DNA from 4 places in the Streptomyces platensis genome. Region 3 is predicted to be linked to each of the others. Evidence: riboswitches for the same ligand, from Rfam matches in the RefSeq annotation. Region 3 holds a riboswitch; each other region holds the start of a gene.
What was found. A riboswitch is a leader RNA that binds a small molecule or an ion and turns the genes downstream of it on or off. The one in region 3 is predicted to bind cobalamin.
Positions count from the first base shown of each region.

Region 1 (5,314 bases), 1.0 Mb from region 3:
CCAACCTCGACGAATGGGGGCTGGGCGGCCGCAGTTTCGGCACCTGGGTGACGTGGTTCCTGCTGGGCGGGGACCTCTACACCGCCTACACGTTCGTGGCCGTCCCGGCGGCGATCTACGCGGCGGGCGCGGCCGGATTCTTCGCCGTGCCGTACACGATCCTGGTCTACCCCCTCATCTTCACGTTCCTCCCCCGCCTGTGGTCGGTCTCGCACAAGCACGGCTACGTCACCACCTCCGACTTCGTCCGCGGCCGCTTCGGCTCCAAGGCCCTGTCGCTGGCCGTGGCGCTCACCGGCATCCTGGCCACGATGCCGTACATCGCCCTCCAACTGGTCGGCATCCAGGCCGTCCTGGACGTGATGGGCATCGGCGGCGGGGAGAACACCAACTGGTTCGTCAAGGACCTGCCGCTGCTGATCGCGTTCGCCGTGCTGGCCGCGTACACCTACTCCTCGGGGCTGCGGGCGCCGGCGCTGATCGCGTTCGTCAAGGACGGGCTGATCTACCTCGTCATCGTGGTGGCGATCATCTACATCCCGATCAAGCTGGGCGGCTTCGACTCGATCTTCGACTCGGCCGGCAAGGCGCTGGCCCAGCCCGGTGCCGTCCCCGGCAAGCCGCGCGGTGAGCTGGTCAGCGGCCCCAACGCCCAGTGGGCGTACGCCACCCTGGCGCTCGGCTCGGCGCTGGCGCTCTTCATGTATCCGCACTCGATCACCGCGACGCTGTCCTCGCGCAGCCGCAATGTGATCCGCCGCAACACCACCATCCTGCCGCTGTACTCCCTCATGCTGGGTCTGCTGGCGCTGCTCGGCTTCATGGCGATCAAGGCCGGCACGGACATCCAGGGCAACCCGCAGCTGGCCATCCCGCAGCTCTTCGAGGACATGTTCCCGAGCTGGTTCTCCGGCGTGGCGTTCGCCGCGATCGGTATCGGCGCGCTGGTGCCCGCGGCCATCATGTCGATCGCCGCGGCCAACCTCTTCACCCGCAACGTCTACAAGGACTTCCTCAAGCCGGACGCCACGCCCGAGCAGGAACACAAGGTCGCCAAGCTGGTCTCGCTGCTGGTGAAGGTCGGCGCGCTGGTCTTCGTCCTCACCATGGACAAGACCGTCGCGATCAACTTCCAGCTGCTGGGCGGCATCTGGATCCTCCAGACCATGCCGTCCCTGGTCGGCGGCCTCTTCACCCGCTGGTTCCACCGCTGGGCGCTGCTGGCCGGCTGGGCGGTCGGCATGCTCTACGGCACGCTCGCGGCCTACGGCGTCGCCAGCCCGACCCAGAAGCACTTCGGCGGCTCCAGCAAGGAGATCCCCGGTATCGGTGAGATCGGCTACATCGGTCTGACCGCCTTCGTCCTGAACGTCGTGGTCACCGTCGTCCTGACCTTCGCCCTCAAGGCCGCCAAGGCCCCCGAGGGCATCGACGAGACCAGCCCCGCCGACTACACGGCGGACGCCGGTGACACGGGCGTCGCCGCCGAACTGCCCCCCGCCACGGCGGAGGCACCGGCCGGGCACTGAGCCAAGCCCGCCACCGGGCCGTCGCATCCCTCCCGGGGACGCGGCGGCCCGTTGCTGTGCGGGCGGGTCAGTTCACCCAGTCCTTCAGCTGCTCGGTTTCGAGCGTGATGCCGACGGGGTCGGGGAGGTGCAGCGTTTTGCCGAACGGCACGGTGTGGACGGTCTCGTAGCGGCCGTCATCGGGTTCGCTGTGGACGACCATCCGGCACTCCTGGCGGTCGATCAACAGATAGAGCGGGATACCGGTCTTCGCGTACGCGAGGGGCTTCTCCACGCGGTCGCGCTGGTCGGTGTCCGAGTCGTGCGAGGTGACTTCGACGACCATGAGCACCGGGTCGGGGTCTGCCCATTCCCCCTGGCCCACAAAGGCGTCGCACGGCACGAGGGAGGCGTCCGGACGGAGGCGGCCCTTTCGGTAAGTCTCCGCCTTCAGGCCCTGGTTCGGATCGAGGAAGAGCTCCGGCCTGTGCTGCATGCAGATGCGAAGCAGCCACTGGATGATGCGTCCGTGATCCCCGTCCGGCGTCGCCTTGCTCTTGACCTTCCCGTCGATGAGTTCCAACCGCGCGCCTTCTTCCAGGCGGGCGAGTATCCGGGCGGCCTCTTCGAAATGCTCGGTCTCCATGATGTGCGGACGGTCGGCGAGCGCGGTCATGAGGCCTTCTCCTTCTTCCACGGGACGGAACAGGAACGCGCCTCCGACGATAGCCGAGGCCACTGACAGACACTGTGTGATCACTCACGACACACTAGATGTGGGGGTGCACTTGAGGGGCCACCCCCACATGTATGCTCGTCCTCGCTGTCGCCGCAGGGGAATCCGGTGGGAATCCGGAACTGTCCCGCAACGGTGTAGGAGCGCGCTCGGCCGGGCGGATACCGGCCCTGGGCGCGTGCCCGTGTAGTCCGAGGACCTGCCGACGGTACGTCCGCACCGCAAGGGGTGCGGTCGTCGATACGTCCGGGCCCCGAGGGTTGGGCCGGTGGACGCCGCGTGGTGTGCCCGCGCACCCCTGCCGTCACGGGGTGCCGCATGCTCGCGTGCGCCCGTCGCGCCCGCCCCTCCCGGCCCCGCCGAGTGAGGGAGAGCATCGCGTGACCATCGCGCCAACGGAGCCCGCGTCAGACGCCGAGGCCGTGCCGCCCGTGGTGGCCACGCCTCCCGGTACCGCCGACGGCGGTCCGGGCGAGGACGGGCCGGGTGTCGCCCTGCTGCGCACCCTGACCCAGCTGACCGAGGACCTGACCGCGACCGACCCCGGCAAGGTGGCCGCCGCCGCCCTGCGCGGCCGGCACGCCGGCTCCGACGAGGCCGAACTGCGGTCGCTGGCCACCGATGCCGCGGCCGGTCTGATCGGTGACGAGCCGCAGTACTCCAAGCTCGCGGCGCGGCTGCTCACCCTCGCGATCTCGGAGGAGGCGGCCGGACAGGGGGCGGTCGCCTTCTCCGCCTCCGTCGAGGTCGGCCACCGCGAGGGGCTGATCGCCGACGAGACCGCGGAGTTCGTCCGGGCGCACGCCGCCCGGCTGGACGCGCTGGTCGACCGGGCGCTGGCCGACGGCGCCGACGACCGCTTCGGGTACTTCGGTCTGCGCACCCTGCACTCGCGCTACCTGCTGCGGCACCCCACCACCCGTCAGGTCATCGAGACCCCGCAGCACTTCCTGCTGCGGGTGGCCTGCGGCCTCGCCGAGGACCACAGCGAGCGTGCGCTGGACGACGTGGCGGAGCTCTACCGCCTCACCAGCTCGCTGTCCTACCTGCCCTCCTCCCCCACCCTGTTCAACTCCGGCACCCGCCACCCGCAGATGTCGTCCTGCTATCTGCTGGACTCCCCGCTGGACGAGCTGGACTCGATCTACGACCGCTACCACCAGGTCGCCCGGCTCTCCAAGCACGCCGGCGGCATCGGCCTCTCGTACTCCCGCATCCGCGCCCGCGGTTCGCTGATCCGCGGCACCAACGGGCACTCCAACGGCATCGTGCCGTTCCTGCGCACCCTGGACGCCTCGGTCGCGGCCGTGAACCAGGGCGGCCGGCGCAAGGGCGCGGCCTGCGTCTATCTGGAGACCTGGCACGCGGACATCGAGGAGTTCCTGGAGCTGCGCGACAACACCGGTGAGGAGGCGCGCCGTACGCACAACCTGAACATCGCGCACTGGATCCCGGACGAGTTCATGCGCCGGGTGGAGGCGGACGCCGACTGGTCGCTGTTCTCGCCGTCGGACGCCCCGGAGCTGGTGGACCTGTGGGGCGACGAGTTCGACGCCGCCTACCGGAAGCTGGAGGCCGACGGCCGGGCGCTCAAGCAGATCCCGGCCCGGGTGCTGTACTCCCGCATGATGCGCACCCTGGCGCAGACCGGCAACGGCTGGATGACGTTCAAGGACGCCGCCAACCGCACCGCCAACCAGACCGCCGAGCCGGGCCAGGTCGTGCACTCGTCCAACCTGTGCACGGAGATCCTGGAGGTGACGAACGACGGGGAGACCGCGGTCTGCAACCTGGGGTCGGTCAACCTCGCCGCGCACCTGGGTGACCACGGTGAGATGGACTGGGAGCGGCTGGACGCGACCGTCCGCACGGCCGTCACCTTCCTCGACCGCGTGGTGGACATCAACTTCTACCCGACCGAGCAGGCCGGGACGTCCAACTCCCGCTGGCGCCCGGTGGGTCTGGGCCTGATGGGCCTCCAGGACGTCTTCTTCCGGTTGCGGCTGCCCTTCGACTCGCCCGAGGCGCAGGAGCTGTCGACCCGTATCTCCGAGCGGATCATGCTCGCCGCCTACGAGGCGTCCGCCGACCTCGCCGAGCGGCACGGGCCGCACCCGGCGTGGTCCGCGACCCGCACCGCCCGCGGCGTGTTGCACCCGGACCACTACCCGAACGCCGAGCCCCGCTGGGCGGACCGCTGGGCGGCGCTGCGCACCCGTATCGCCGCCACCGGGATGCGCAACTCGCTGCTGCTGGCCATCGCGCCGACCGCCACCATCGCCTCCATCGCGGGCGTGTACGAGTGCATCGAGCCGCAGGTCTCCAACCTCTTCAAGCGCGAGACGCTGTCCGGTGAGTTCCTCCAGGTCAACGCGTATCTGATCGAGGAGCTCAAGGCGCTGGGGCTGTGGGACGCGCGGACCCGGGACGCGCTGCGCGAGGCCAACGGCTCGGTGCAGGACGTCGAGTGGATCCCCGCGGAGATCCGGGCGCTGTACCGCACCGCCTGGGAGATCCCGCAGCGCGCGCTGATCGACATGGCCGCGGCCCGTACGCCGTACCTGGACCAGAGCCAGTCGCTGAACCTGTTCATGGCGTCCCCGACCATCGGCAAGCTCAGCTCGATGTACGCCTACGCCTGGAAGCGCGGCATCAAGACGACGTACTACCTGCGTTCGCGGCCGGCGACCCGGATCGCCCAGTCCGCCCGCGGTGGCGCCGCCGCGACCGCGCCCGTACCGCAGCAGGCCACCGACCCCGAGGCGGTCGCCTGCTCCCTGGAAAACCCCGAGTCCTGCGAGGCCTGCCAGTAATGACCACCGCACCGGAAACGAACGCCGCCGCGGCCCACACCGCCACCACCGGCACCAAGAACCTCCTGGACCCGGGCTTCGAGCTGACGCTGCGCCCCATGCGGTACCCGGAGTTCTACGACCGCTACCGCGACGCGATCAAGAACACCTGGACCGTGGAGGAGGTCGACCTCCACTCCGACGTCGCCGACCTCGCCAAGCTCTCGCCGGGCGAGCAGCACATGATCGGCCGGCTGGTGGCGTTCTTCGCGACCGGT
Region 1 covers NZ_CP023691.1:5,841,579-5,846,892, reverse strand. Annotated here, with positions in the region: gene mctP (monocarboxylate uptake permease MctP) at 1-1,529, shown strand, start outside; gene CP981_RS26005 (Uma2 family endonuclease) at 1,597-2,184, opposite strand; cobalamin riboswitch at 2,313-2,465, shown strand; gene CP981_RS26000 (ribonucleoside-diphosphate reductase subunit alpha) at 2,625-5,057, shown strand; gene CP981_RS25995 (ribonucleotide-diphosphate reductase subunit beta) at 5,057-5,314, shown strand, end outside.
Region 1: it holds a riboswitch for cobalamin, as region 3 does, so the genes downstream of both, CP981_RS26000 (ribonucleoside-diphosphate reductase subunit alpha) here and metE (5-methyltetrahydropteroyltriglutamate--homocysteine S-methyltransferase) in region 3, are expected to answer to the same signal.

Region 2 (5,314 bases), 4.2 Mb from region 3:
ATCATCCAGGCGAACGGCACGATACCGGCCACCGCCGCGTCCAGATCCGCGTCCGGCAGGATCACCGCCGCGGACTTGCCGCCGAGCTCCAGCGTGACCCGGCTGAGGTTGCGGGCCGCGACCTCCATGACCCGCTTGCCGGCCGCCACCGAGCCGGTGAACGACACCTTGTCCACGCCGGGGTGCCCGACCAGGTACTCGCTCACCTCGCGGTCCGCCGGCAGGATCGACAGCACCCCCGCCGGCAGCCCGGCCTCCGTCGCGATCTCCGCGAGCAGATACGCGTCCAGCGGGGTCTCCGGTGACACCTTCAGCACCACCGAGCAGCCGGCCAGCAGCGCCGGCGCGAGCTTGGCGGCGGCGGTGAACTGCGGGACGTTCCACGGCACCACGGCCGCGACCACCCCGGCCGGTTCCCGCCGCACCAGCAGCGGGCCCAGCACCCCGCCCCGCCGCTCCTCGAACGGGAAGTCGCGGGCCACCGTGAGCGCCGCGTCCCACACCAGCATCGCGGCCAGCGACTGCACCATGACGCCGGAGGTGAACGGGGTGCCGTTCTCCGCGCTGATGACCCTGGCGATCTCCTCGCTGCGGGCCGCGAAGGCGTCCTTGATACGGGTCACCACCGCGATCCGGTCCGCCAGCGGGGCGTTCGCCCACACCCCGGACGCGAAGGACGTACGGGCCGTGGCCACCGCACGGTCGACATCGGCCCGCGAGGCGTGCGGCACCCGGCCGATGACCTGTTCGGTGTGCGGCGAGACGACCTCGATCGTGTCCCGGCCGGCCGGATCGACCCACTCACCGCCTATGTAGAGCTTTCCGTGCTCGACGAGGTCGCTCATCGCTGCCGCCTCCTGCGGGTCGGCCGCCTGTCCGGCGGTCCCTGCCGGTTCGCTGTCGTTGCCGGTTCGCTGTCGTTGCCGGCTCGCTGCTGTTGCCGAGGTGCCTCGGGCGCGGTTGCTGACGAGGCATCAGGCCACTCACTTCAGGAACTGATACCAGTTCTACTTGGAGGAGTCCACGACACCGACCGAATCCCAACTCGCCCTGCCGGACCGGATACTTCAAGCCGCTTTGAAACCAGTTCTAGTTATAGTGAGGCCGGGTACCGGGTGTATGCCACACCGAGAGGGGACCGGGATGACCGCGCAGGTGACCGACCACAAGGGCGGGGTGTGGAGCATCGCCGTTCCCATCCCGGACAACCCCCTCGGCCACACCCTCGTCCACCTCCTGGAGACCGACCGCGGGCCGGTGCTCATCGACACCGGCTGGGACGACCCGGATTCCTGGGACACCCTCGTCGCCGGCGTCACCGCCTGCGGGTTCGCCCTCACCGACCTGCACGGCGTCCTGATCACCCATCACCACCCCGACCACCACGGTCTGTCCGCCAAGGTCCGGGAGGCCTCCGGCGCCTGGATCGCGATGCACGCCGCCGACACCGCGGTGGTCCGCCGCACCCGCGCGGCCGAACCGGGCCAGTGGCTCGATTACCTGCTCGCCAAGCTCACGGCGGCGGGCGCACCGGACGACCATCTGGCGCCCCTGCGGAAGGCCCGCGCCACAGGGAACGGCCGGAAACTGCCCGGTCGGCAGGCCGCGCTGCCGGACCGCGGCATCGACCCCGGCGAACTTCTCGACCTGCCGGGACGCCGGGTACGCGCCATCTGGACGCCCGGCCACACCCCCGGCCATGTGTGCCTCCACCTGGAGGAGGAGCACCCCTCGGCGCGGACGCCCGGCTTCGGCCGGCTGTTCTCCGGCGACCACCTCCTGCCCGGCATCACCCCGCACATCGGCCTGTACGAGGCCCCGGACGCGGAGGGGAGTCCGCCCGGCCCGCACGGCATGGAGAGCTCCGGGGAGGACGCCGACCCCTTGGGCGACTATCTCGACTCCCTCGAACGCGTCGCCCGGCTCGCCCCCGCCGAGGTACTGCCCGCCCACCAGCACGCCTTCACCGACGCCGGCGGCCGGGTGCGCGATCTCATCGCCCACCACGAAGAGCGGCTGGCCCAGCTCAAAACCCTGCTCCAGGAACCGCGCACCGTCTGGCAGCTCGCCATGGCCATGGAGTGGAACCGCCCGTGGGAGCAGATCCCTTACGGCTCCCGCAATATCGCTGTCTCGGAGGCCGAGGCCCATCTGCGCCGTCTGGTGAAGCAGGGGCGTGCGGAGTGGGTGCCGGGGTCGGATCCGGTGCGGTATCAGGCGGTGTGAGGGGGCGGCCTTCTCGCGTTGCCGCTGTCCCGGTTGGTCCGGCTTGTTGCCGCTGTGTGCCGGGGGCCGCGGGCGGGAGGGGAGTCCGGGGCGCGGTCGGGGGCACGGTCGGGGCACGGTCGGCCGGTGGGCAGCCGGTTCGGTGACCGGCTTCCGGTCCGCTCGTGCCCGGATCCCATCCGTCCCGCCGGTACGAGGCTCCCGTCCGTCCCGCCCGTGCCTGGATCCCGCCCGTGCCCGGCGCCGGGGCGCCCGCCCCGTGCGCGGCTCGCGCGCCGCTCCGCCCGGCTCGTGCCGGATTTTGTCGGCTCGTACGTGCGAGCGAGCGCCCGTCGGGTGCCGGTTAAGGTGTGCGGGACAACTTCATCCGTACCCGATCGGGGGAAGCCGGTGGAAATCCGGCGCTGACCCGCAACCGTGAGGACGGCCCGCCCGTACCGCGCCGACTGGCCGGAAGGACGGCCGTACGAGCCGGAGCACCCGAGGGGGCACGACCAAGGCTCCCGCCACCGGAACCGTCCGCCACAGGGACGGCCGGTGCGCGGCACCGTCGAGGTATACGGAGCTGAGCCCGGTGCCACCGCGTCCGCGATCCAAGGGGATCGTCGCGCGGGCGGTCGGCCGAGCGCGGCTGCGTCCATCGCCGCGACCCGACCCGAGAGGCACCGACCCGATGGCCCCCATGGCTTCCATGGCTCACCAGGCCCCCCTGACGCACCCCGTCGCCTTCCTGGCGCGCCGCGCCGCCACGGCGCTGGCGGCCGTGGCGGTGCTGGGCGCGGCCGCTGCCCCCGCCGCGTACGCCGACGCCGCCGACGCGTCCGCGTCCCCCAAGAAGCTGCCGGACGGCCTGTACGGCACCAAGGATCCGCAGTACGACGGGGTGTGGCGGCAGTCGCTCGCGCTGCTGGCGCAGGACACGGTGGGGGTGCGGCCGGCCGCGTCCGGTGTGCGCTGGCTGGTCGGGCAGCAGTGCGCCGACGGCGCGTTCACCGCCTTCCGCGCCGAGCCCGGCAAGCCCTGTGACGCCAAGACCATGCGGGACACCAACCAGACGGCCGCCGCGGTGCAGGCGCTGGCCGCGCTCGGCGGGCACAGCGACACCGTGAAGAAGGCCGTGGGCTGGCTGAAGTCGGTGCAGAACGACGACGGCGGCTGGAGCTCGATGCCCGGTTCGCCCAGCGACGCCAACTCCACGTCCGTGGTCATCGGCGCACTCGCGGCGGCGGGCGAGAAGCCGCAGTCGGTGACCTCGAAGAAGGGCGGCAAGACCCCGTACGACGGGCTGCTCACCTTCCAGCTGGGCTGTGACGCGAAGGAGGGCGAGCGCGGCGCGTTCACCTTCCAGCTCAAGGGTGCCGCCCCGAACGCCGACGCCACCGCGGCGGCCGCGACCGGAGCGCTCGGCAAGGGCTTTGTCGTGGCGCCCGCGGACCAGCGGTCGGACACCCCGGTGAAGCCACTGAGCTGCAAGGACGGCGGGGACGCGAAGAAGGACGATCCGGAGCGGGCCGCGGCGGGCGGTGGCGCCTACCTCGTCGCGCAGCTCGACAAGAACGGGCAGCATCTGCTCTCCGCGATGCCGGGCGCCGAGAAGCAGCCCGATGTCGGCAACACCGCCGACGCTGTCGTGGCGCTGGCGGCCGGCGGGCACGGTGCCGCTGCCGCGAAGCCGCTGAAGTGGCTGGAAAAGAACGCCACGGACTGGGCCAAGCAGAACGGGCCCGCCGCGTACGCCCAGCTGGTGCTGGCCGCGCACGCCACCGGCACCGACCCGCGCTCCTTCGGCGGCACCGACCTGGTGGCCGCGCTCAACGCCACCGGCCCCAAGCCGGCCGCCGCGGCGCAGAAGGACACCAGGGACGCCGACGACGCCGCGGACGGTGGCGGCATCGGGGTGTGGTGGGTCATCGGCGTCGGCCTCGCCATCGGCGCCGGTATCGGGTTCCTGCTGAGCAGCCGTAAGAAGAATCAGCTCTGATGCGGCGTACCAGGATCGCCGGCGCCGTGCTGCTGGCCGGTACGGTCACCGGCCTGGCAGCCGGGCCCGCGCAGGCGCAGGAGTACCGCTACTGGTCGTTCTGGGACGGCAAGGGCGGCTCCTGGGCGTATGCCACCGAGGGGCCGGCCACCCAGCGGCCGGCCGACGGCGCGGTCGAGGGCTTCCGCTTCACCGTCGGCGCGGACTCCGCCGGGGCCGGTAAGCCGCGCCCGGCCGCCGACTTCGACGCGATCTGCCGCGACACCCCGGCCAAGGACGGCCGCAAGCGGATCGGCATCGTGCTGGACTTCGGCACCGCGGCGGACGCGCCCGGCGGCGAGCGGCCGCCGAAGGCCAGGACGGAGTGTGCGCAGGTGCCGGAGGACGCCTCGGCGGGCGAGGCGCTGGCGGCGGTCGCCCGGCCGCTGCGCTACGACGCCAACGCCTTGCTGTGTGCCATCGCCGGCTACCCGAAGGCGGGATGCGCGGAGGCGGTGAACGGGTCGAAGGACGGGGCGAAGGGGTCCGCGTCCTCCGCTGCGCCGTCCGCGGGAGCGGCGGAGGACCGTGCCGACGGGGACGGCGGGGGCGGTGGAAGCGGCGACGGCGGGCCGTCCGCCGGACTGCTCGGCGGGGCCGCGGCCGTCGTGGCCCTGGGTGCGGCAGCGGTGTGGCAGGCACGCCGCCGACGCGGATGAGCGCCCCGCAGGCGACCCGTACCACCGCGCTGCACGCCGGCGCCTGGTGGCTGTGGGCGCTGGGCCTGGCCACCGCGGCCTCCCGCACCACTAACCCGCTGCTGCTGGGGCTGCTGGTGGGGGTGGCCGGGTATGCCGTCGCGGCGCGTCGTACGGACGCGCCGTGGGCCCGCTCGTACGGCGCTTTCGTCAAGCTCGGGCTGGTCGTGATCGTCATCCGGCTGGTCTTCGCCTTCTTCCTCGGCTCGCCGATCCCCGGTACGCACACCCTCGTCACGTTGCCCGAAGTACCGCTGCCGGACTGGGCGAAGGGCGTCCGGATCGGCGGCCGGGTCACCGCGGAGGGCATGGTCTTCGCCCTGTACGACGGACTCAAACTGGCCACTCTCCTCATCTGTGTGGGCGCCGC
Region 2 covers NZ_CP023691.1:2,697,600-2,702,913, forward strand. Annotated here, with positions in the region: gene CP981_RS11745 (aldehyde dehydrogenase) at 1-845, opposite strand, end outside; gene CP981_RS11750 (Strvi_7410 family MBL fold metallo-hydrolase) at 1,144-2,226, shown strand; cobalamin riboswitch at 2,556-2,676, shown strand; gene CP981_RS11755 (SCO2321 family membrane protein) at 2,900-4,207, shown strand; gene CP981_RS11760 (SCO2322 family protein) at 4,207-4,905, shown strand; gene CP981_RS11765 (CbiQ family ECF transporter T component) at 4,902-5,314, shown strand, end outside.
Region 2: it holds a riboswitch for cobalamin, as region 3 does, so the genes downstream of both, CP981_RS11755 (SCO2321 family membrane protein) here and metE (5-methyltetrahydropteroyltriglutamate--homocysteine S-methyltransferase) in region 3, are expected to answer to the same signal.

Region 3 (5,314 bases):
GACCGAGGTGCCCGCCGCCTCCAGGGCGTTCACCTCGTCGCGCAGCGCGAGCGCCACCTGGCGGGCGGTGTCGCCCAGCGGCTGGTCGTCGCGGACGAAGGACCAGGCGAGCATGGTGACCGGGCCGGTGAGCATGCCCTTGACCGGCCGCTCGGTCAGCGACTGGGCATAGCGGGTCCAGCGCACCGTCATCGGCTCGGGACGGGAGATGTCCCCGGCCAGGATCGGCGGCCGGACATAGCGGGTCCCATAGGACTGCACCCAGCCGTGCTGGGTGGCGAGGTAGCCGGTCAGCTGCTCGGCGAAGTACTGGACCATGTCGTTGCGTTCCGGTTCGCCGTGCACCAGGACGTCGATCCCGGCCTTCTCCTGGAAGGCGAGCACCTCACGGATCTCCGCCGAGATCCGCTCCTCGTACCCCTCGGTGTCCAGCCGTCCGGCCCGCAGATCGGCCCGCGCCGTGCGCAGTCCGGCGGTCTGCGGGAACGAGCCGATCGTGGTGGTCGGCAGCAGCGGCAGCCGGAGGTGCGCACGCTGGGCGGCGGACCGCTCGGCGTACGGCTGGGAACGGCGGCCGTCGGCGTCGGTGACGGCCGCGGCGCGGGCGCGCACCGCCGGGTCATGGGTGAGCGTCGAGCCCGCCCGGGAGGCCAGGTCCGCGCGGTTGGCGGCGAGTTCGGCCGCGATGGCGCCGGTGCCCCGGGCCAGACCGCGCGCCAGTGTCACGATCTCCGTGGTCTTCTGCCGGGCGAAGGCCAGCCAGCGGACGATCTGCGGGTCGATGTCCCGCTCGGCCCCGGTGTCCAGTGGGACGTGCAGCAGCGAGCAGGAGGACGACACATCGACCTGCTCGGCCAGCCCGAGCAGTGTGCCCAGGGTCGCCAGCGACTGCTCGTAGTGGTTGATCCACACATTGCGGCCGTTGACGACACCGGCGACCAGCCGCTTGCCGGGCAGCCCGCCGACCGCCGCGAGATCCTGGAGGTTGCCGGCCGCGGGCCCGGTGAAGTCCAGGGCCAGGCCCTCGACGGGTGCCTTGGCCAGCACCGGCAGTGCCTCGCCCAGCCGGTCGAAGTACGAGGCGACCAGCAGTTGCGGGCGGTCGGTGAGCGTACCGAGGTCCCGGTAGGCGCGGGCCGCGGCGTTCAGCGCGGCGGGGGAGCGGTCCTGGACCAGTGCCGGCTCGTCCAGCTGCACCCAGCGGGCGCCGGCCGCCCGCAGATCGGCGAGCACCTCGGCGTAGACGGGCAGCAGCCGGTCGAGCAGTGTCAGCGGATCGAAGCCGGCCGCGACGCCGGGTGCGGGCTTGGCCAGCAGGAGGTAGGTGACCGGCCCGACGAGGACCGGCCGGGCGGCGAGCCCGAGGCCCCGTGCCTCCGTCAGCTGGGCGACCTGCTCGGAGGAGTCCGCGGCGAAGACCGTGTCCGGCCCCAACTCCGGTACGAGATAGTGGTAGTTGGTGTCAAACCACTTGGTCATTTCCAGTGGCGCCACGTCCTGGGTGCCGCGGGCCATGGCGAAATAGCCGTCCAGCCCGTCGACAGCCACCGCGGCGCGGTGCCGCGCCGGGATCGCGCCGACCATCACGCTGGTGTCCAGGACGTGGTCGTAGTACGAGAAGTCGCCGGTCGGCACCTCATGGACGCCGGCCGCGGCGAGCTGCTGCCAATTGCCGCGGCGGAGATCGGCGGCGGTGGCGCGGAGCGCGTCGGCGTCGACGCGGCCCTTCCAGTAGCCCTCGATGGCCTTCTTCAGTTCACGGTTCGGCCCCTGACGGGGGTAGCCGTGCACGGTCGCTCGTGCTGCCGCGGCTGCGGACCTGCTGGTCACGGAACTCTCCTTCGCGAGTCTGTCTCCATGGACCACGGGACGGGTCGAGGGCGCGAAGGGACGGCAAACCCGGCGGGGCCCGGCGCTCTGCCGCCGGCCGTGCCCGCCTGAGTGTCCGCCGACCCGCCCTCGAGGTCACCGAGATCACCCCGCGCACCGGTCGCGCGGGGGCACTGGCAGGTCTTCGGACTCGCGGGCACATCCGCCGAAGGCGGACATCTACTGGCCGTCGCTTCCCAGACCCGGCCGGGCCCAGTGCGTATGACGGCGGTCGTTCCCACTCACCGCTGCGGGGCAGTCCCGGAATTCCACCGGGTTCCCTCTTGCGACGCGCCTGCCTGGCGGGCAGGGCGAACCAGTTGCACCGGCCACCCTAGGCGCTGCCGCCCGGATCGGACACCGCGACCGGACCTCCCGCAGGTGACATGGGCCACCGCCGGGGCCACCACGCGCCCCCGCCCGCGGTGCCGTGGCTTGCCCTGGAGTGCACTCCAGCTCCTAGCGTGGGCGTACGACCTACAGCTGTCGCTGAACGGCTGTCGCTGAACGAAGGGAACCTCGTGCGCTACACACTGTTCGGCAGGACCGGTCTGCGGGTGAGTGAGCTGAGTCTGGGCGCCATGACCATGGGCGACGACGGGGGCCCGGGCGGCGCCAAGGACACCAGCGGCCGGATCCTGGACGCCTACGCGGACGCGGGCGGCAACTTCATCGACACCGCGAACAACTACACCGGCGGCACCTCCGAGCGGATCCTCGGTGAGCTGCTGGAAGGCCGCCGGGACCGCTTCGTTCTGGCGAGCAAATACACCTGTGCGACCCACAAGGGCGATGTGAACGCGGCGGGCAACCACCGTAAGAACCTGGTCCGGTCGGTGGAGGCGAGCCTGGACCGGCTGCGGACCGACCATCTCGATGTGCTGTGGGTGCACGCCCGGGACAACTTCACGCCGGTGGAGGAGGTCATGCGGGCGCTCGATGACCTGGTGCGCTCGGGCAAGGTCCTCTACATCGGCGTGTCCGACTGGCCCGCCTGGGAGATCGCGCAGGCCAACACCCTTGCCGAGCTGCGCGGCTGGACCGCGTTCGCGGGCTCACAGCTGCGCTACAACCTGCTGGAGCGGACGCCGGAGCGGGAACTGCTGCCGCAGGCCCGTGCCTTCGATCTGGCCGTGCTGGCCTGGGCGCCGCTCGCGGCCGGCAAGCTCACCGGCAAGTACCGCCGCGGGGAGACCGGCCGGCTGGCCGCCGTGGACGACGGCGGCACCCCGGACCACCGCGAGGAGGAGACCCTCACCGCGGTGCTGGAGGTCGCCGAGCAGGGCGGCTGGAGCCCCGCGCAGGTGGCCCTGGCATGGCTGCGCAGCCGGCCCGGCAACATCATTCCGATCGTCGCCGCCACCAAGGAGAGCCAGCTGCGCGACAATCTCGGCGCCGTCGATGTCACCCTGGACGCCGACGCGCTGGACCGGCTCGACCGGACCAGCGCGGTGCCGCTGGGCTTCCCGCACGACTTCCTGCGGCAGCCGGGCATCATCGAGAACGTCTACGGCGACCGCTGGGCCGAGATCGAGGACCGGCGCTCCACCTACCGCCGTACGGCGAGCGAGATCCGCTGACCCGACGCCCCTATGACGGACGCCGCCGCCTGAACAGTCAGGCGGCGGCGTCCGTTTCGTTCAGCGCGGGGGTGCCGGCCGGGTCAGTTCAGCGCGCTGCGCTGCTGCCACTGCTGCCAGCTCTCCTGCCAGACCTCCAGGCCGTTGCCGACATCGGTCTTGTTGGTGTTGGTGGTGCCCTTCACCTCGACCGTGGAGCCGATCGTCAGGAAGTCATAGGCCCTCTTGGCGTCCGAGGTGCTCATGCCGAAGCAGCCGTGGCTGTTGTTGACCTGGCCGAGCTGCTTGTTCCACGGGGCGGAGTGCAGGAACGTCCCGGACGCGGTGAGGTGGGTGACCCACTTGGAGTCCAGCATCCACTCGCTGCCGTGGCCGATGGTGGCGGAGTCCATCGTCTCGGCCGCGTTCTTGCTGCGTACGGTGTGCACCCCGCCGCGGGTCGGGTCCTGCGGGGAGCCCGCGGAGCCGGTGATGCTGCCGACGTTCTTGCCGTTCTCGTACATCGTCAGGGTGTGCGAGGGGACGTCGATGACGGCCTTGTGGTCGGCGCCGATGGTGAAGCCGAAGTTGTAGTCCCGGGCGAACCAGCCGCCGTCACCGGAGTTGAGGCCGGACAGTGCGCCCTTCACGGAGACCTTGGTGCCGGACGGCCAGTAGTCCTTGGGCCGCCAGTCGATCCGGTCCTTGCCGGAGTAGTCCTTGACCCAGCCCCAGGAGCCCTCGACCTTCGGCTGGGTGGTGACCTTCAGCGCCTTCTCTATCTCGGCCTGCCGGTCCTTGGCTATCGGGTTGTCGAAGAGGATCGACACCGGCATTCCGGTGCCCACGGTCTGCCCGCCGGACGGGGTGTTGGTGAGCTTGTTGACCTTGCCGGCCTTCTCCGTGGTGAACTTCGAGGTGGCCGAGGACTCCTTGCCCCCGTCGGACTTGGCCTTCGTCCGCACGGTGTACGTGGTGTCCGGCATGACCTTGCCGTCCGACTTCCATGCCGCGCCGTTGCCGGAGAGCTCTCCGGAGACCTTGCCGCCCTTGTCGTTCTCGACCTCGACCGAGGTGAGCTTGCCCCCGTCGGCCCGTACGGATATCTGGGAGCCGAGCTTGGCCGGGGTCTTTCCGGTGGCCGGGGTGACGGTCACCTTGGTGGCCGGCTGGTCGGCCTTCGACGCATCGGCGCCGCCGCCGCACGCGGTCAGCAGCGCGGCAGCCGCGGTCAGGGCGGGTATCAACCGGGCAGAGTGGCGACGTGGTCCGGCGAGCACGGGGATCCTTCCGAAGCAGAACAGCTGGCAGCGGCGGATCCCGGCCCCGTCACGGGGTGACCGTCAAAGGCTGCTTGGGGACCCGCCGTCTATGCAGAGGGTCTGTCTGCTCGGGTGGTTGTTCGGTGCACCGGATTTCCAGGACACAGTTCGATATCGGAAACGTGAAAAAGCGGCGGACGACCTTCCGGTTGCCCGCCGCTTCGTCTGTTTTCCGGTACCGCCCGGGTGTCAGGTGGACGGTGGTGAGCCACCGCCCTGGGTCGACTGACCGGTGGTGTTGTTGCCGGTGGTGTTGTTGCCGGTGGTGTTGCCGGTGGTGGTTTCCCCGTTGGTGTTGCCCGTAGTGGTTTCCCCGTTGGTGGTGCCGGTGGTCGTTTCCCCGTTGGTGGTGCCGGTGGTGGTCTCACCGGTCCCGGTGGAGGTTTCCCCCGTGGTCGTCCCGCCGTTCGACGTGTCGGTCGGGCCGCCAGGGGTCCCCGTCCCGCCGCCGGTCTCCGTCGGAGAGTTGCCGGTGCCGCCGGTGGGCTGTTCGGTGGACCCGGGTGTGGGCGGCGGTGACTGGCCCGGCGGGGGCTGGGACGAGGCGGGACCGCTGGGGGTCTC
Region 3 covers NZ_CP023691.1:6,878,767-6,884,080, forward strand. Annotated here, with positions in the region: gene metE (5-methyltetrahydropteroyltriglutamate--homocysteine S-methyltransferase) at 1-1,830, opposite strand, end outside; cobalamin riboswitch at 2,003-2,190, opposite strand; gene CP981_RS30365 (aldo/keto reductase) at 2,391-3,449, shown strand; gene CP981_RS30370 (L,D-transpeptidase) at 3,533-4,675, opposite strand; gene CP981_RS30375 (DUF6777 domain-containing protein) at 4,940-5,314, opposite strand, start outside.

Region 4 (5,314 bases), 4.7 Mb from region 3:
TCCAGGCCGGGGGCGTCGAAGGGATTGCGGCGCCGGCGGTGCGGCAGCGCCAGCAGCGCCGCCTGCCGCACGTCCTCCTCCAGGACGTCCGTCCGCCCCGCCCAGGCGGCCAGCGCGGTGGCGGTGCGCGCCATCACGATGTCCGCGCGCATCCCGTCCACCTCGAACGCGGCACAGGTCGCGGCGATCTGCCGGAGCGCCGCATCGCCCAGCGTCACCCGCGGCAGCAGCTCCCGGGCCGCGGCGATCCGCCCGCGCAGCGCGTCCTCCTCGGCCGCCCAGTCCGCCGCGAAACCGGCCGGATCGGCGTCGTAGGCCAGCCGGCGCCGGACGACCGTCACCCGCTCGTCGGGCTCGCGGGAGGCGGCGACCTCGACCGTGAGCCCGAACCGGTCCAGCAACTGCGGCCGCAGCTCGCCCTCTTCGGGGTTCATCGTCCCGACGAGCAGGAAGCGGGCCGCGTGCCGTACGGAGACCCCCTCGCGCTCGACGTACGAGGCACCCATGGCGGCCGCGTCCAGCAGCAGGTCCACGAGGTGGTCATGGAGCAGATTGACCTCGTCGACGTACAGGATGCCGCGGTGCGCGTCCGCCAGCAGGCCCGGCTCGAAGGCCTTCACGCCCTCCGACAGCGCCCGCTCGATGTCCAGCGCGCCGACCAGCCGGTCCTCGGAGGCGCCGACGGGGAGTTCGACCATCCGCGTCGGGCGCTCCTCGACGGCGCCGGTCTCGTGCGGCCCGTCGGGACAGCCCGGGTCGGGCGCGTCCGGGGCGCAGGCGAAGCGGCAGCCGCCGACCACGTCCACCGCCGGCATCAGCGCCGACAGCGCCCGGACGGCGGTGCTCTTGGCGGTGCCCTTCTCGCCTCGGACCAGCACGCCGCCCACCGCGGGGCTCACCGCGTTCAGCAGCAGCGCGAGCCGCAGATCGTCCATCCCGACCACCGCGGTGAAGGGGTACTGCGGGGTCGTGTTGTGCGCGGTCGTCATGCTGTGTCGTCCTCCATGTCGCCGTCGAACTCCGGATTCGTCGTGTGCGTACCCCTCATGGCGCCCCCGGAGGCACGAACGGCAGTCCCTCCGGCACCCCTTCCTCCAGCAGCCGCAACAGCGCGGCGGTGTCCGCGTGCTCCTCGATCAGATCGCCCAGCCGGTCCAGCTGCTCCTCGCGCAGCACGCCGAAACGGGTGTCGGGGGCCGGGACGAAGGCCCGGCCCGCGTCCGCCGCGACCCGCCGCAGGAAGGCCCGGCGGAAGCCGTCGCTCTCCAGGGAGCCGTGCCAGTGCGTGCCCCATACGGAGCCGGTCCGGCAGCCGTCCAGGAACTGTTCCTCTCCGCCGGTCACTTCGGCGACCCCGTGGTGGATCTCGTAGCCCTCCACCGGCTCGCCCAGCGCCTCGCCGGCCGGCCGCGCGAGCGTCTTCTCCGCCGCGAACCGCACCCGTACGGGCAGCAGCCCCAGCCCGTCGACCACGCCCGCCTTCGACTCGACCTCGTCCTCGATGCGCTCGCCCAGCATCTGGAAGCCGCCGCAGATGCCCAGCACCGGGCGCCCCCCGGCGGCCCGCCGGGCGATCGCGTCCGCCAGGCCGCGCTCCCGCAGCCATGCCAGCGCCCGTACGGTGCCCCGGGTCCCCGGCAGCACCACCAGGTCGGCGTCGGCCAGCTCCTCGGGCCGGTCCACGAACCGCACCACCACGCCCGGTTCGGCGGCCAGCGCGTCCACGTCCGTGAAGTTCGACATCAGCGGGACGGCACAGACCGCCACCCGCAGCACATCCGCCCCGTGCGGTGGTGCCACCACGCTCTCGCGCACCGCGCCGCGCAGCGAGACCCGCAGACCGTCCTCCTCGTCGATGCCGAGCCCGTGCGCGAAGGGCAGCACGCCCAGCGTCTGCCGCCCCGTGAGGCCGCGCAGCATCGCAAGGCCCGGCTCCAGCAGCGTCACATCGCCCCGGAACTTGTTGACCATGTACCCCGCGATCAGCGCCTGGTCCTCCTTGGACAGCAGAGCGGTGGTGCCGAAGAACGAGGCGAACACCCCGCCGCGGTCGATGTCACCGACCACCACCGCCGGGATACGGGCGGCCCGTGCGAGGCCCATGTTCACGATGTCGGTACGCCGCAGATTGATCTCGGCGGGACTGCCGGCGCCCTCACAGATCACCGCGTCATGGGTACGCCGCAGCTCCTGGAGGCAGTCGGTCACCGTCCCGAGCAACTGCTCCCGGCGGCCCGCGTACTGCGCCTCCCCTGGGGACGTCCCCCCGAAGTACCCCCGGGCGCTGAGCTCGCCCACCGGCTTCCCCAGCAGCACCACCTGGCTGCTGCGGTCACTGCCCGGCTTGAGCAGGACGGGGTTCATCAGCGCGGTCGGCTCCACCCGCGCCGCGGCGGCCTGCATCGCCTGGGCCCGTCCGATCTCCGCGCCCTCGCGCGTGACGAACGAATTCAGCGACATGTTCTGTGCCTTGAAGGGCGCCACCCGGACGCCCTGCCGGACCAGCCAGCGGCAGATCCCGGCCGTCACCACGCTCTTACCGGCGTCGGACGTCGTCCCGGCCACCAACAGGCCACCGCCGACCACCCCGCCGGCTGCCTTCAACCGCCCGTTCACCGGGTCCTCCTCCTGCGCTTCGGGTCACTACACCCGCCCACCCGCTCCGGGTCACTACACCCGCCCACCCCCCGAAGGGGGGTGGGCGGCGGGGAAAAAACGGACGGCCTCATACCGGCCCCGCCTCACGCCCGCGGACCGAGCCCGCCACCCGCCCGCGCCCCCCGGCCCCCCGAGCCGCCGCAGTCACCGCTCCCCGAGCCGCCGCTCTCCGAGCCGCCGCCGCCCGCGCAGCGCCGACCGCCGCCCGCGCCGCCACCGTCGTCACCAGTGCCAGCACGTTCACCCTGCGGGAGAGCCGCACCGCCCGTTCGATGTCCGGCACCGCCACCGGCGGCGCCGCGCCGTTGAGCACCGGACGGTCCTCCACCCGCCCGCCGTACGCCAGCCTGCCGCCCAGCCGTACGCCCAGCGCACCCGCGAACGACGCCTCCACCGGGCCCGCGTTGGGGCTCGGATGCGCACCGCCGTCCGCCCGCCAGGCCCGCAGCGCACCGCGCCGGTCGGGGCCCGCGAGCACGGTCAGCGCGGCGGTCAGCCGGGAGCCGGGCCAGCCGGCGAGATCGTCGAGCCGGGCCGCGGCCCAGCCGAAACGGCGGTAGCGCGGCGACTTGTGCCCCACCATCGCGTCCAGGGTGTTCACCGCGCGGAACGCCACCAGGCCGGGCACTCCGCCCAACGCGCCCCATACCAGGGCGCCGACCACCGCGTCGGAGGTGTTCTCGGCGACGGACTCCACCACCGCACGGGCCATCTGCGGCCCGTCCAGCGCCTGCGGATCGCGCCCGCACAGATGCGGCAGCCGCTCCCGTGCCACGTCCAGATCACCCGCCGTCAGCGCCCCGCCGACGGCCCGCGCCTCCCGGCCCAGCGAGGTGCCGCCCAGCACGGCCCAGACCGTCGCCGCGGTCAGCGCGATCCCGGCGCCACCACGGAGCGACAGCGGAGCAGCGGGAGCGCCGCCCCGCACGGCGCGCTGCAGCAGCGCGGCACCGGCGGCGGCCCCGCCCGCACACAGCACGGCATGAGCCGCCCCGTAACCGCGGTGGTCGCGCCACAGCCGGCGCTCGACGGCACCCGCGGCCCGGCCGAACGCGGCCACCGGATGGCCGCGCCGCGGATCCGCCGCGATCAGGTCGCCGAGAAAGCCGAGGGCCGCGCCGTACACATATCCCGCGTGTTCGCCGCGCATCGGGTCAGACCGCCGTGCGGGCGCGTCCGTGACGTCCCGCCCGGGCCCGAAGGAGCCCTGCGGCAGCGGGCAGTGGAGATCTCAAGGGGCGGCCGGGCATGGCGGTATGTCCTCACTCAGGGTCCGCGCCCTGGCTCGACGTGACGGCGACCAGAGTCTCCTGGCTCCCGGATCGGCGTGTCCTCCGGCCTTCCAGTCCCGCGTACGTCATCCGACGTATGCGAGGCGGACCGTGGCCTTCGCTGGAGGAACGCTCCCCGGTGACAGTGGCGGGACCGCGCCGGATTCGCACCGGACTTCCTCTGCTGTCGCCGATTGGCTCCGGCAGTCCACCACGCCCCGCGAACGCCGTCAACTCACCCTTGACCTGCGACGCTGCCCTGTGGCAGGCGCTGTGGTGCACGCCACAGCGTGGCTGAGGGGTCACGGACGGTTGCCCGCACACCTGATCCCGCGTCACTATCTGGTGCACGGCGGCGAAGGGGCCGCCGGAAGGGGGCCGGGGGATGCCGCAGCGCGCTGACCGACATGAGATCCGTATCAGGATCACGGGCACGAACAATCCTGAGCAGGACGTCGAGGACCTCAAGGCGTGGCTGGAGCGCGAGCCCTGGCTGAACCGGCGGTCGCACGAGTGGGAACTGAGGCCGGCGGGGGAGCGCGACGACGGCCCCGGCGACATGGCCATCGGCGTCGACGACCTGATCCTGGTCGTGGTCGGCGCGGTCGCCGCCGAGATCACCAAGAGCATGGGTATCGCCCTGCGCGAGTGGCTGCGCCGCCGCAGGGAGGAACGCGACACCGGCGAACGGCCCGCCGTGGCGGTCGGCGGCGGGGACGGCGAACTGCGCGCACTGGGCGAGCCGGGACCGGGCGCCGCGGCCCCCGAACGCCCCGATCCCGGCAGCCCGGCGAGCGGGGGCACCAGCACCGCCGGGGACTGAGCCGGATGTCCGAATACGACGCACGGGGCAAGGTCAACCGGGCGCTGCTGATCTGCGTCGACGACTACCGGCATCTGCGGCCGCTGCCCGCGGTGCGGGACAACCCCGGGGAACTCGAACGCGTCCTGCTGGCCCCCGGCACCGACCTCTTCACCAAGGGCGAGGTCGTCATCTGCCGGCCCCAGGAGCCCTGGGAGGTCGAACAGGCCCTGGACGCCGTCACCCAGGAGGCCCGCGGGCTGCTGCTGGTGTACTTCTCCGGCCACGGCCGGGTGGGGCGGGACGGCGGCAATCTCCAGCTCATGGTCGGTGCCTCGGAACGGCGGCACAAAACCGTCTCCTGGCAGGACACGGTGCTGTCCTACCTGGACAACGCGCGGGCCGACCGGATCGTGATCGTCCTGGAGTGCTGTTACGCCGGCAACGCCGGGGAGGCCTTCCACGCCTGCCGCACCCCCACCTCGCTGCTGATGGCCGCACAGCCCAACCGCCGGATCTTCAGCGGCGAGGAGCCCACCGGCGGCAGTGTCTTCACCCGCGCCCTGCGGCAGATCCTGGAACA
Region 4 covers NZ_CP023691.1:2,144,879-2,150,192, reverse strand. Annotated here, with positions in the region: gene CP981_RS09315 (putative cobaltochelatase) at 1-989, opposite strand, end outside; gene CP981_RS09310 (cobyric acid synthase) at 1,045-2,616, opposite strand; gene CP981_RS09305 (cobalamin biosynthesis protein) at 2,726-3,808, opposite strand; cobalamin riboswitch at 3,962-4,111, opposite strand; gene CP981_RS09300 (hypothetical protein) at 4,315-4,752, shown strand; gene CP981_RS09295 (caspase family protein) at 4,758-5,314, shown strand, end outside.
Region 4: it holds a riboswitch for cobalamin, as region 3 does, so the genes downstream of both, CP981_RS09305 (cobalamin biosynthesis protein) here and metE (5-methyltetrahydropteroyltriglutamate--homocysteine S-methyltransferase) in region 3, are expected to answer to the same signal.